DNA from 2 places in the Streptomyces coerulescens genome. Region 2 is predicted to be linked to the other one. Evidence: predicted binding sites of a transcription regulator. Region 2 holds the regulator's gene; the other holds the start of a gene.

Region 1 (5,951 bases), on a different contig from region 2:
GGCCGAGTCGTTCCGCGGCCGACTGATCAAGGAACTGCCCGCGAGCAAGGACCACATGTCGGCGACCGGCCGGCAGACCGCGTACCGCGCCAAGTCGCTGCTGGTGCAGCTCGCGGAGATCTCCGTCGAGGTCGCGCAGAGCGTCATCGCCTCCGACGCCGACGGCAATCCGGTGCTGCCCGCCTGGTTCCTGGTGGAGACCGCGCGGGACATGCCCCGGCTGGTGGAGGCGCGCCGATGAGCCGTGGCCACGACAAGGGGAAGGCGAAGAAGAAGCGGGACCTCGCGGCTGAGGCCTTCGCCGAGGGCCTGCGCCTCGTGCGCGCCAACCCCGCGCTGGCCACCGTCGAGTTCACCGTCTGCCGCCTGGAGAACTGCGAGCACTCGCCCCGCGACGGACTCGTCCGCGTCGACTCCGACGGCGACCTGCACGCCGACCCCGCGCGCATCGCCGAACCCGCCACCTGGGCCTGGGCCATCGCCCACGCCGTGCTGCACCTGGGCTTCGGCCACGTCCCGTCCAAGCAGGGCGTGCCCGTCCAGCCCGACCGTGCCGACCTCGCCGCCCGCTGCGTCGTCGTCAACCGCTTCCTGCTCACCTTCCCGGTGGGCAGGACCCCGGACCACCTGCCCCTGACCTACCCCGACGGCGACGAGGAACAGCTCGCCGCGCGGTGGCGGCGCGACGGCATCCCGGCCGCGTACGAGCGCTGCGGCACGGCGGGCCCGGAACCCGACCTGCTGCTCGTGGAGTGGAAGGGCTGGCTGGGGTCGCCCCCGGACCATCAACTCGCCTTCGCCACCGCGCTCACCCGGACCGTGTCCACCGCGATGGACATGGCGGGCGGCCGCCGCGACTCCATGCTCGGCGAACCCGTCAAGAAGCGGCCCTGGCAGTGGGCACTGGAGTGGTTCATCACCTCCTACCCACTGCTCGGCGGCCTCGCGGCCGGCATCAAACTCGTCGCCGACGCCGAACTCGCCCACGCGCACGGCATCTCCGTCGCCGCCGTCAACGCCGAGGCCGGCGAGATCTACATCAACCCGCTGCGGCACTTCGAGACCGAGGAATGGCGGTTCATCCTCGCCCACGAGATGCTGCACGCCGCCCTGCGCCACGGCGACCGCTGCGGCGCCCGCGACCCGTATCTCTTCAACGTCGCCTGCGACTACGTCATCAACGGCTGGCTGCGCGAGATGCAGGTCGGCCAGATGCCCCAAGGGCTGTTGTACGACGCCCGGTTCAGCGGCCTGTCCGCCGAGGAGGTCTACGACCGCATCGTCGGCGACCTGCGCCGCATGCGCCGCCTGGCCACCCTGCGCGGCAAGGGCCTCGGCGACATCCTCGGCGCCCCGCTCGGCCCGCCCGGCGACTGTGTCGACCTGGACGAGTTCTACCGCCGGGGCCTGAGCCACGGCCTCGACCTGCACCAGCAGCAGGAGCGCGGCTTCCTGCCCGGCGGTCTGGTCCAGGAGATCCGCGCGCTCAGCCATCCGCCACTGCCCTGGGACGCGCAACTCGCCCGCTGGTTCGACGAGTTCGTGCCCCGCCCGGAGCCGGTACGGACGTACGCCCGTCCCGCGCGCCGCCAGGCCTCGACCCCCGACATCCCGCGCGCCGGCCGCTACTTCCCGCCCGAGGAGATCGCCCGCTGCACCTTCGGCGTCGTCCTGGACACCTCCGCCTCCATGAGCGCCGGACTGCTCGGCAAGGCGCTGGGCGCGATCGCCTCGTACGCCGAGGCCCGGGACGTACCGGCCGCGCGCGTGGTGTTCTGCGACGCGGGCCCCTACGACGCCGGATATCTGCCGGTGACGGACATCGCGGGACGAGTGCGGGTGCGCGGCCGTGGCGGTACGGTCCTGCAGCCAGGGATCGACCTGCTGCAGCGGGCGGACGACTTTCCCCCGGGCGCGCCCGTCCTGGTCATCACCGACGGCTGGTGCGACGTGCTGCGGGTGCGCCGTGAGCACGCGTACCTGATTCCTCCGGGCCGTCGCCTGCCGTTCACCCCGCGTGGGCCGGTCTTCCGGGTGAGTTGAGCCGGAGTGTGATCGGATGGGGGCACGGACCCCGGAAACGGGCCCCCTTGCGAAAGGAAGAATCGTGGCTACCACGCGCTCCGCACACACCGTCTGGGAAGGCAACCTGCTCGAGGGCAACGGTGTCGTCAACTTCGACTCTTCTGGCGCCATCGCCGCGCAGCCTGTCACATGGGCCTCGCGCTCCCAGGACGCGAACGGCAAGACCAGCCCCGAGGAGCTCATCGCCGCCGCGCACTCCAGCTGCTTCTCCATGGCGCTGTCGCACGCCCTGAACGGGGCCGGCACGCCGCCCACCAAGCTCGTCACCTCGGCCGACGTGAACTTCCAGCCGGGTGAGGGGATCACCGGGATCCATCTCACCGTGGAGGGGACGGTTCCCGGTGTCGACAACGACACGTTCGTCGCCGCCGCCGAGGACGCCAAGAAGAACTGCCCGGTCAGTCAGGCGCTGACGGGGACGACGATCACGCTGTCGGCGAAGTTGGCGTAGCGCCCCTGGTGGAGCCGCGGCAGGTCCTTCTGCGTCCGCTGCGCCGTCGTGGCTTGTCGCGCAGTTCCCCGCGCCCCTCGAGGGGGCGGCCCTTCGGGCCGGCCCCCTCGCACCACCCCTGAGCGGGCGCTCAGCCTCCGTTTGGTGCTCCCCTCGCGGGTCACTCGCCCCATTGACAAGAACCCACTCAAGTTTTGTGCTGGAGTTCAAGGGGTGCCCTGGCGGAAGGGGACAGTGATGGCACGCGCGGTCGGGATCGATCTCGGGACCACGAACTCGGTGGTCGCCGTCCTGGAGGGCGGCGAACCCACTGTCGTCGCCAATGCGGAGGGGGCCAGGACCACACCGTCGGTCGTGGCCTTCGCCAAGAACGGCGAGGTGCTCGTGGGGGAGGTGGCCAAACGGCAGGCGGTGACGAACGTGGACCGCACCGCCCGCTCCGTGAAGCGTTACATGGGCGACGCGAGCTGGCGTTTTCCAGACCAGGGCGACATCGACGGCACCCGCTACCGGGCCCAGGAGCTGTCGGCCAGGGTGCTGCAGAAGCTGAAGCGGGACGCCGAGTCCTATCTCGGCGAAGACGTCACCGACGCGGTGATCACCGTCCCCGCCTATTTCGACGACGCCCAGCGGCAGGCCACCAAGGAGGCCGGGGAGATCGCGGGCCTGAAGGTCCTGAGGATCATCAACGAGCCCACGGCCGCCGCCCTCGCCTACGGCCTGGACCGGGGCGAGGAGCAGACGGTACTGGTCTTCGACCTCGGCGGCGGCACCTTCGACGTCTCCCTGCTGGAGATCGGCGACGGCGTCATCGAGGTCAAGGCCACCAACGGCGACACGCATCTCGGCGGCGACGACTGGGACCAGCGGGTCGTCGAATACCTCGTGAAGAAGTTCAAGGGGCAGAACGGCATCGACCTCGGCAACGACAGGATGGCGCTGCAACGGCTGCGCGAGGGCGCCGAGAAAGCCAAGATCGAGCTGTCCAGCTCCTCCGAGACGACGATCAACCTGCCCTACATCACCGCCTCCGCCGAGGGCCCCCTCCACCTCGACGAGAAGCTGACCCGGGCCCAGTTCCAGGAGCTCACCGCCGATCTCCTCGACCGCTGCAAGACCCCCTTCCACCAGGCGGTCAAGGACGCCGGCATCAAGCTCTCCGCCGTCGACCACGTCATCCTCGTCGGCGGCTCCACCCGGATGCCCGCCGTCACCGACCTGGTGAAGGAGCTCACCGGCAAGGACCCGCACAAGGGCGTCAACCCCGACGAGGTCGTGGCCGTCGGCGCGGCCCTCCAGGCGGGCGTCATCCGCGGCGACGTCAAGGACGTCCTCCTGCTCGACGTCACCCCGCTGTCCCTCGGCATCGAGACCAAGGGCGGCATCATGACGAAGCTCATCGAACGCAACACGACGATCCCGACCCGGCGTTCGGAGATCTTCACGACCGCCGCCGACAACCAGCCCTCGGTCGGCATCCAGGTCTACCAGGGCGAACGCGAGATCGCCTCGTACAACAAGAAGCTCGGCGTCTTCGACCTCACCGGTCTGCCGCCCGCCCCGCGGGGGGTGCCGCAGATCGAGGTCGCGTTCGACATCGACGCCAACGGCATCATGCACGTCTCCGCCAAGGACCTCGCTACGGGGCGCGAGCAGAAGATGACGGTGACGGGCGGCTCGGCGCTGCCCAAGGACGACATCGACCGGATGATGCGGGAGGCCGAGCAGTACGCCGAGGAGGACCACAAGCGCCGTGAGGCCGCCGAGACCCGCAATCAGGCCGAGCAGCTCGTCTACCAGACCGAGAAGTTCCTGCGCGACAACGAGGACAAGGTCCCGGCGGACACCCGGGCCGAGGTCGAGTCGGCGATCACGGAGCTGAAGGAGCAGCTGGGCCAGAACGCCGAGACGAACGTCCTGCGCACCGGCATCGAGAAGCTCGCCACGGTCAGCCAGAAGATGGGCCAGGCGATGTACGCCCAGTCCCAGCAGACCCCGGCGGACAGCTCGGCGGACGCCGGCGCCGGCGCCGAGCAGAGCGCCGCGCAGGACGACGACGTGGTCGACGCGGAGATCGTCGACGACGAGAAGGACCAACGGGACCAGAAGGGCGGAGCGGCCTAGTCCGTCCTAGGAGCCCGCCTTCTCCCACCCGCGCCTCTCCGGCCGCGGCCCCAGCTGCTCGGGGTCGCGGCCGCGGTACACCAGGTACGGCCGGAACAGATACTGCACCGGCGCGCTGAACATGTGCACCAGCCGGGTGTACGGCACCAGCGCGATCAGCACCATGCCAATCACCATGTGGACCTCGTACAGCACCGGCACGCCCGCCATCCGGTCCAGGTCGGGCTGGAGGGTGAACAGGCTGCGGGCCCAGGGTGCGATGGACTCGCGGTAGTCGTAGCCGTCGCCGGAGGTGTGGGCCAGCTTGGCGACCATGCCCATGATGATCGCCGCGACCAGCACGACGTACATCAGCTTGTCGTTGGCCGTGGTCGCCCGGAACACCGGTGCGTTGGTGCGGCGGCGGTAGATCAGCAGCACGATCCCGGCGACCGTCAGGACTCCGGCGGCCGTACCGCCGTAGAGGGAGAGCAGATGGTACGAGTGCTCGCTCACGCCGAGCGAGTTGGTCCAGGACTCCGGGACGAACAGGCCCACGAGATGGCCGACCAGCACGAACAGGATGCCGTAGTGGAAGGCGGGCGACGCGATGTTCAGCAGCTTCGACTCGTAGACCTGGGAGGAGCGGGTGGTCCAGCCGAAGCGGTCGTAGCGGTGCCGCCAGACCAGGCCGGCGACCAGCAGGGCGAAGGTGACATAGGGCAGGACGCCCCAGAGCAGCGTGGTCATCGGCGCACCCCCGTGCGTTCGGTCGGCAGTGTGGCGCACACCGCGTCCAGGACGGACGCGTACGGTGTGCCGAAGTCGGTGAGCCGGGAGCGGAGCTGCTCCAGACAGTCACGGTGCTCAAGGAGCAGATCGGTGTTGCCGGTGCGGGAGGCGAACTCCAGTACCGCGGGCAGGAAGTCGGGCAGTTCCTCGTGGGTGAACTCCAGGCCGTGCGCCCGGTAGACCTCCTTGAAGCGCAGCAGCGACATGCCGCGCCGTCGGGTGTCCCCGTCGAGCCACCAGGTCAGATACAGGCTGTGGCGGTTCTTGAAGTCGAAGACCTGGACGTAGTGCGCGGCCAGTTCGTCCGGCGGTGTGACCGCCGCGTGGTCGGTGAACTCACGTAGCTGCGGGGCGGCTTCGCGCAGCAGGGGCAGGCGCGCGCGGAAGTCCTCGTCCGGGTAGGTCAGACAGAGTGCGGCCGCCTGGTAGAGCACCTCGAAGGACGGCATCACGCCTCCTCGGTGTCGGCTGTGCGGGTGGGTCCGGCGGCGTCGGCCGGGTCGTCAGAGGTCTGCCGTCC
Region 2 (5,951 bases):
CTGCCTGGTGGCAGCCGCCGGGGAGTGGACGCGGTTCGCCCCGCTGGGCTCCGAGATCGGGCGTCTGCTGATCGCCGCGGGCGCCGTGGCCTGCCTCGGGCTGGTCGCCGACGTACGGCGGGTGAAGGAGCGCTTCCTGGTCGGCGGTACGGCCGTGGCGGCGGCCTGTGTGGTCCCTTACGGCGACACCGGGATCCTGCTCGGGCCGGTGGCCGTCGGCTGGATCGTCCTCGTCGCCGTCGGCTTCAAGGCGCTGGACCATGCGGACGCCCTGGTCGGCACCGTCGGGGTGCTCACCGCCTTCGGCGTCGGCATCTGCGCGGCGGCCGAGGTGATGGACGAACTGGCCGTGCTGCTCAGCGTGCTGGCCGCCGCCCTGACCGGGTTCCTCATGCACAACTGGCATCCCGCGCGGATCGGCCTCGGGGCCAGCGGGTCCCTGTTCGTCGGGTTCGTGCTCGCGTCCTCGGCCGTGATGACGCGCGCCGGGCTCGATCCGGTGCCGAGTGTGAGCGTGCTGTACTCGCTGACCGCCCTGGCCACCGCCGACGTCGTGCTGGTGGCGCTGTCGCGCCGGCTCGCCGGACGGCCGCTGCTGCGGGGCGGGCCCGACCATCTGGCCCACCGGCTGCGCCGGATCGGGCTCACTCCGCAGGGTGTGACCGTCCTGCTGGGTGTCGCATCCTTCTGCGGGGTACTCGTCGGCGTCCTCGTGCATCTGGGATGGATGGCCCCCTCCGGGGCGTTGTGGGTGGGGGTGGTCGCGCTGATCGCCGTCCTCGCGCTGCTGCACATCAAGACCTACGGCCCTCGGCGTCAACCGGACTTCCCCGTGCAGGACTCCGCGAGAGTCTCCGCCCGGGTCGCGTCTTCGCAGGTCGGAGCCCAGTTGCGTGTAAGGAACGGATAAGAGTTGAGTGGGGTCGACTCAGCTCTGTTGACCCATCTCCGGCCGTCGTGCACACTTGAGTCCGTTCCACTCAAGTCAGCTGGAGGAATTCATCATGGCACGTGCGGTCGGCATCGACCTGGGCACGACTAACTCCGTCGTCAGCGTTCTGGAGGGCGGCGAGCCCACCGTCATCACCAACGCCGAGGGTGCCAGGACCACGCCGTCCGTCGTCGCCTTCGCGAAGAACGGTGAGGTGCTCGTCGGCGAGGTCGCCAAGCGCCAGGCGGTGACCAACGTGGACCGGACCATCCGTTCCGTGAAGCGTCACATGGGCACCGACTGGAAGATCGAGCTGGACGGGAAGCCGTTCAACCCGCAGCAGATCTCGGCGTTCATCCTCCAGAAGCTGAAGCGTGACGCCGAGGCGTACCTGGGCGAGAAGGTCACGGACGCGGTCATCACCGTCCCGGCCTACTTCAACGACTCCGAGCGTCAGGCGACGAAGGAGGCCGGCGAGATCGCGGGCCTGAACGTCCTGCGCATCGTCAACGAGCCGACGGCCGCCGCCCTGGCGTACGGCCTCGACAAGGACGACCAGACGATCCTCGTCTTCGACCTCGGTGGCGGCACCTTCGACGTGTCCCTCCTCGAGATCGGCGACGGCGTCGTCGAGGTGAAGGCCACCAACGGTGACAACCACCTCGGTGGTGACGACTGGGACCAGCGCATCGTCGACTACCTGGTCAAGCAGTTCCAGGCCGGTCACGGCGTGGACCTCTCCAAGGACAAGATGGCCCTGCAGCGCCTCCGCGAGGCCGCCGAGAAGGCCAAGATCGAGCTGTCCTCGTCCACCGAGACCTCGATCAACCTGCCCTACATCACCGCCTCCGCCGAGGGCCCCCTGCACCTCGACGAGAAGCTCACCCGCGCGCAGTTCCAGCAGCTGACCGCGGACCTGCTGGAGCGCTGCAAGACCCCGTTCTTCAACGTCATGAAGGACGCCGGCGTCTCCATCAACGAGATCGACCACGTCGTCCTCGTCGGTGGCTCCACCCGTATGCCCGCCGTCGCCGAGCTCGTGCGCGAGCTGACCGGCGGCAAGGACGCCAACAAGGGCGTCAACCCGGACGAGGTCGTCGCCATCGGCGCCGCCCTGCAGGCCGGTGTCCTCAAGGGTGAGGTCAAGGACGTCCTGCTCCTCGACGTGACCCCGCTGTCCCTCGGCATCGAGACCAAGGGCGGCATCATGACCAAGCTCATCGAGCGCAACACCACGATCCCGACCAAGCGGTCCGAGATCTTCACGACGGCCGAGGACAACCAGCCGTCCGTGCAGATCCAGGTCTACCAGGGCGAGCGTGAGATCGCGGCGTACAACAAGAAGCTCGGGATGTTCGAGCTGACCGGTCTGCCGCCGGCCCCGCGCGGTGTCCCGCAGATCGAGGTCGCCTTCGACATCGACGCCAACGGCATCATGCACGTGACCGCGAAGGACCTCGGCACGGGCAAGGAGCAGAAGATGACCGTCACCGGCGGCTCCTCGCTGCCGAAGGACGAGGTCAACCGGATGCGCGAAGAGGCCGAGAAGTACGCGGAGGAAGACCACGCCCGCCGCGAGGCCGCCGAGTCCCGCAACCAGGGCGAGCAGCTCGTCTACCAGACGGAGAAGTTCCTCAAGGACAACGAGGACAAGGTCCCCGGCGAGGTCAAGGCCGAGGTCGAGGCCGCCGTCGAGGAGCTGAAGACCGCGCTCAAGGGCGAGGACACCGCCGAGATCCGCACCGCCACCGAGAAGGTCGCCGCGGTCTCCCAGAAGGTCGGCCAGGCCATGTACGCCGACGCCCAGGCCGCTCAGGCCGCGGGCGGTCCCGACGCCGGCGCCAAGGCCGACGACGACGTCGTGGACGCCGAGATCGTCGACGACGAGCGCAAGGACGGTGTCGCGTAATGACGGAGGAGACCCCGGGCTTCGAGGAGAAGCCCGACGTCCCCTCCGGCGCGACCCCTGACGACGCCGAGTCGAAGGCCGCTCCTCAGGAGGGGGCGGCCCCGGCCGGGGACGGAGCAGCAGACGCCGGCTTGGTGGCGCAGCTGGACCAGGTACGTACGGCGCTCGGCGAGCGCACGATGGACCTCCAGCGGCTCCAGGCCGAGTACCAGAACTACCGCCGCCGTGTGGAGCGGGACCGGATCACGGTCAAGGAGATCGCCGTCGCGAACCTCCTGACCGAGCTCCTGCCCGTGCTCGACGACATCGGCCGCGCGCGGGAACACGGCGAGCTCGTCGGCGGATTCAAGTCCGTCGCGGAGTCGCTGGAGACCGTCGCGGCGAAGATGGGCCTGCAGCAGTTCGGCAAGGAGGGCGAGCCCTTCGACCCGACGATCCACGAGGCGCTGATGCACTCCTACGCGCCGGACGTCACCGAGACGACCTGCGTCGCGATCCTCCAGCCGGGGTATCGCATCGGCGAGCGCACCATCCGCCCCGCGCGGGTGGCCGTCGCCGAGCCCCAGCCGGGCGCGCAGACCGTCAAGGAGGAGTCTGCCGAGGCGGCCGACGACAAGGAGAACGGTGGCCCGGACGAGGGCTGACGTTGAACTGACGAGAGAGGAGGGGCGTCGAGGATGAGCACCAAGGACTTCATCGAGAAGGACTACTACAAGGTCCTCGGCGTCCCCAAGGACGCCACCGAGGCCGAGATCAAGAAGGCGTACCGGAAGCTCGCCCGCGAGAACCACCCGGACGCCAACAAGGGCAACGCCAAGGCGGAGGAGCGTTTCAAGGAGATCTCCGAGGCGAACGACGTCCTCGGCGACCCCAAGAAGCGCAAGGAGTACGACGAGGCACGCGCCCTGTTCGGCAACGGCGGCTTCCGCCCCGGGCCGGGCGCGGGCGGCGGTTCCTTCAACTTCGACCTGGGCGACCTCTTCGGGGGCAGCGCCCAGGGCGGGGGCCAGGGAGCCGGAGGCTTCGGCGGCGGACTCGGTGACGTCTTCGGGGGCCTGTTCAACCGCGGCGGTGCGGGCAGCACCCGTACCCAGCCCCGGCGCGGCCAGGACATCGACACCGAGGTCAGCCTCAGCTTCACCGAGGCGATCGAGGGGGCGACGGTCCCGCTGCGGATGACCGCGCAGTCGCCGTGCAAGGCGTGCGCGGGCACCGGCGACAAGAACGGCACGCCCAGGGTGTGCCCGACCTGCGTCGGCACCGGCCAGGTGGCCAGAGGATCGGGCGGTGGCTTCTCGCTCACCGACCCCTGCCCGGACTGCAAGGGGCGCGGCCTGATCGCCGAGCACCCGTGCCTGGAGTGCAAGGGCAGCGGCCGGGCGAAGTCGTCGAGGACCATGCAGGTCCGTATCCCCGCCGGGGTGTCGGACGGTCAGCGCATCCGCCTGCGCGGCAAGGGCGCGCCGGGCGAGCGCGGCGGCCCGGCCGGCGATCTGTACGTCACCGTGCACGTCGACGCCCACCCGGTGTTCGGCCGCAAGGAGGACAACCTCACGGTGACCGTCCCCGTGACCTTCACGGAGGCGGCCCTGGGCGGCGAGGTCAGGGTTCCCACCCTGGGCGGACCGCCGGTCACCCTGAAGCTGCCGCCCGGCACACCCAACGGCCGCACTATGCGGGCGCGGGGCAAGGGCGCGGTCCGCAAGGACGGCACCCGCGGAGACCTGCTGGTCACCGTCGAGGTGAGTGTCCCGAAGGACCTTTCGGGGAAGGCTCGTGACGCGCTCGAGGCGTATCGCGAGGCGACCGCGGGTGAGGATCCGCGGGCGGAGCTGTTCGAGGCCGCGAAGGGAGCATGACGGAGATGGACGGTCGTCGACGCGGTGACAATTTCCGTGGGCCGTATGAACTGACCGAGGAGACCCCGGTCTACGTCATCTCGGTGGCGGCCCAGCTCTCGGGCCTGCACCCGCAGACACTGCGCCAGTACGACCGTCTGGGCCTGGTGTCCCCGGACCGCACGGCCGGCCGCGGCCGCCGCTACTCGGCCCGCGACATCGAACTGCTCCGCCAGGTGCAGGCGTTGTCGCAGGACGAGGGCATCAACCTGGCCGGCATCAAGCGCATCATCGAACTGGAGAACCAGGTCGCCGCGCTCCAGTCCCGGGTGGCCGAACTCCAGGCCGCCGTGGAAGGCGCCGCGGCGGCGATGCAGCAGCGCGAGGCGGCGGTACACGCGTCGTACCGCCGCGACCTGGTGCCGTACCAGGAGGTACAGCAGACCAGCGCGTTGGTGGTGTGGCGTCCGAAGAAGCCGAAGGACTAGCCGGACTCGCAGCGAACAGGGGCCCGGAGGTTCATGACGAACCTCCGGGCCCCTTTGTGGTCGCGACGCGCGTGGCCAGGGTCAGTCGGCCGGTGCCGTGAGCGTCCAGTCGCCCGCGGGGAGCGACTCGGTGCCGTCGGCCAGCACCCCGGTCACCCAGTAGTACGACGTGGTCCCGCGCTTCGCGCCCGTGTCGAAGTACTCGAAGGCGCCGGCCCCGAGGTCGGCGATCTTCTCGTACGCGGAGGTCGCCGGGTTCCAGCGGTAGATCCGGAAGCCCTTCGCCGGGTCGGGGCTCTCCTCGCCCGCGCCCAGCCCGGTCCACGAGAGCTGGTTGCCCTCGTCGCCCTCCGCCGGCGACACCGTCAGATACAGCGGCGAGCCCTCGGGCGTCGGCACGCTCGGGGTCATGTCGAGCTCGGTCACGGCCACGGCGGGGACCAGGTCGTCGCTCCACTTCATGGCGGAGTTGCCGTCGTCGTCCACGGCGTCGACGAAGAAGCAGACCTCGTCACCGTCCGGGTGCGTCAGATACGAGAAGGAGGTCTCGTCGGGCGAGACGTACTCCACCAGGCTGCCGTAGCAGACCTGCTCGTCCTCGTCGCCGACGAGTTCGCCCTTGTGGATCGTGTAGTACCGCAGATCCGTGGCGGGGCTCTTGTCCCAGCTCAGCCGGAAGCCGTACTCCGTCGGGTCGACGTTCAGCCCGGTGACGACCGGCGGCGGATCGTTGTCCCAGATCCGGCCCCGCTGGGGTGCGGACCGCACGGACTCGTTGCCCGCCG

What was found. Region 2 encodes HspR, which represses chaperone genes until heat shock. Its sites were predicted from a motif close to TTGAGNNNNNNNNNCTCAA; they were not measured.
Region 1: the regulator HspR is predicted to act here: its motif matches at 2,709-2,727, upstream of dnaK (molecular chaperone DnaK).

Annotation. Positions count from the first base shown of each region.
Region 1 is NZ_JBHSKM010000002.1:677,810-683,760, reverse strand. It holds gene ACFPQ9_RS04515 (ATP-binding protein) at 1-241, shown strand, start outside; gene ACFPQ9_RS04510 (vWA domain-containing protein) at 238-2,043, shown strand; gene ACFPQ9_RS04505 (OsmC family protein) at 2,108-2,536, shown strand; gene dnaK (molecular chaperone DnaK) at 2,774-4,660, shown strand; gene narI (respiratory nitrate reductase subunit gamma) at 4,667-5,389, opposite strand; gene narJ (nitrate reductase molybdenum cofactor assembly chaperone) at 5,386-5,880, opposite strand; gene narH (nitrate reductase subunit beta) at 5,880-5,951, opposite strand, start outside.
Region 2 is NZ_JBHSKM010000005.1:298,419-304,369, reverse strand. It holds gene ACFPQ9_RS11630 (MraY family glycosyltransferase) at 1-910, shown strand, start outside; gene dnaK (molecular chaperone DnaK) at 1,005-2,840, shown strand; gene grpE (nucleotide exchange factor GrpE) at 2,840-3,484, shown strand; gene dnaJ (molecular chaperone DnaJ) at 3,518-4,699, shown strand; gene ACFPQ9_RS11610 (heat shock protein transcriptional repressor HspR) at 4,705-5,166, shown strand; gene ACFPQ9_RS11605 (fibronectin type III domain-containing protein) at 5,248-5,951, opposite strand, start outside.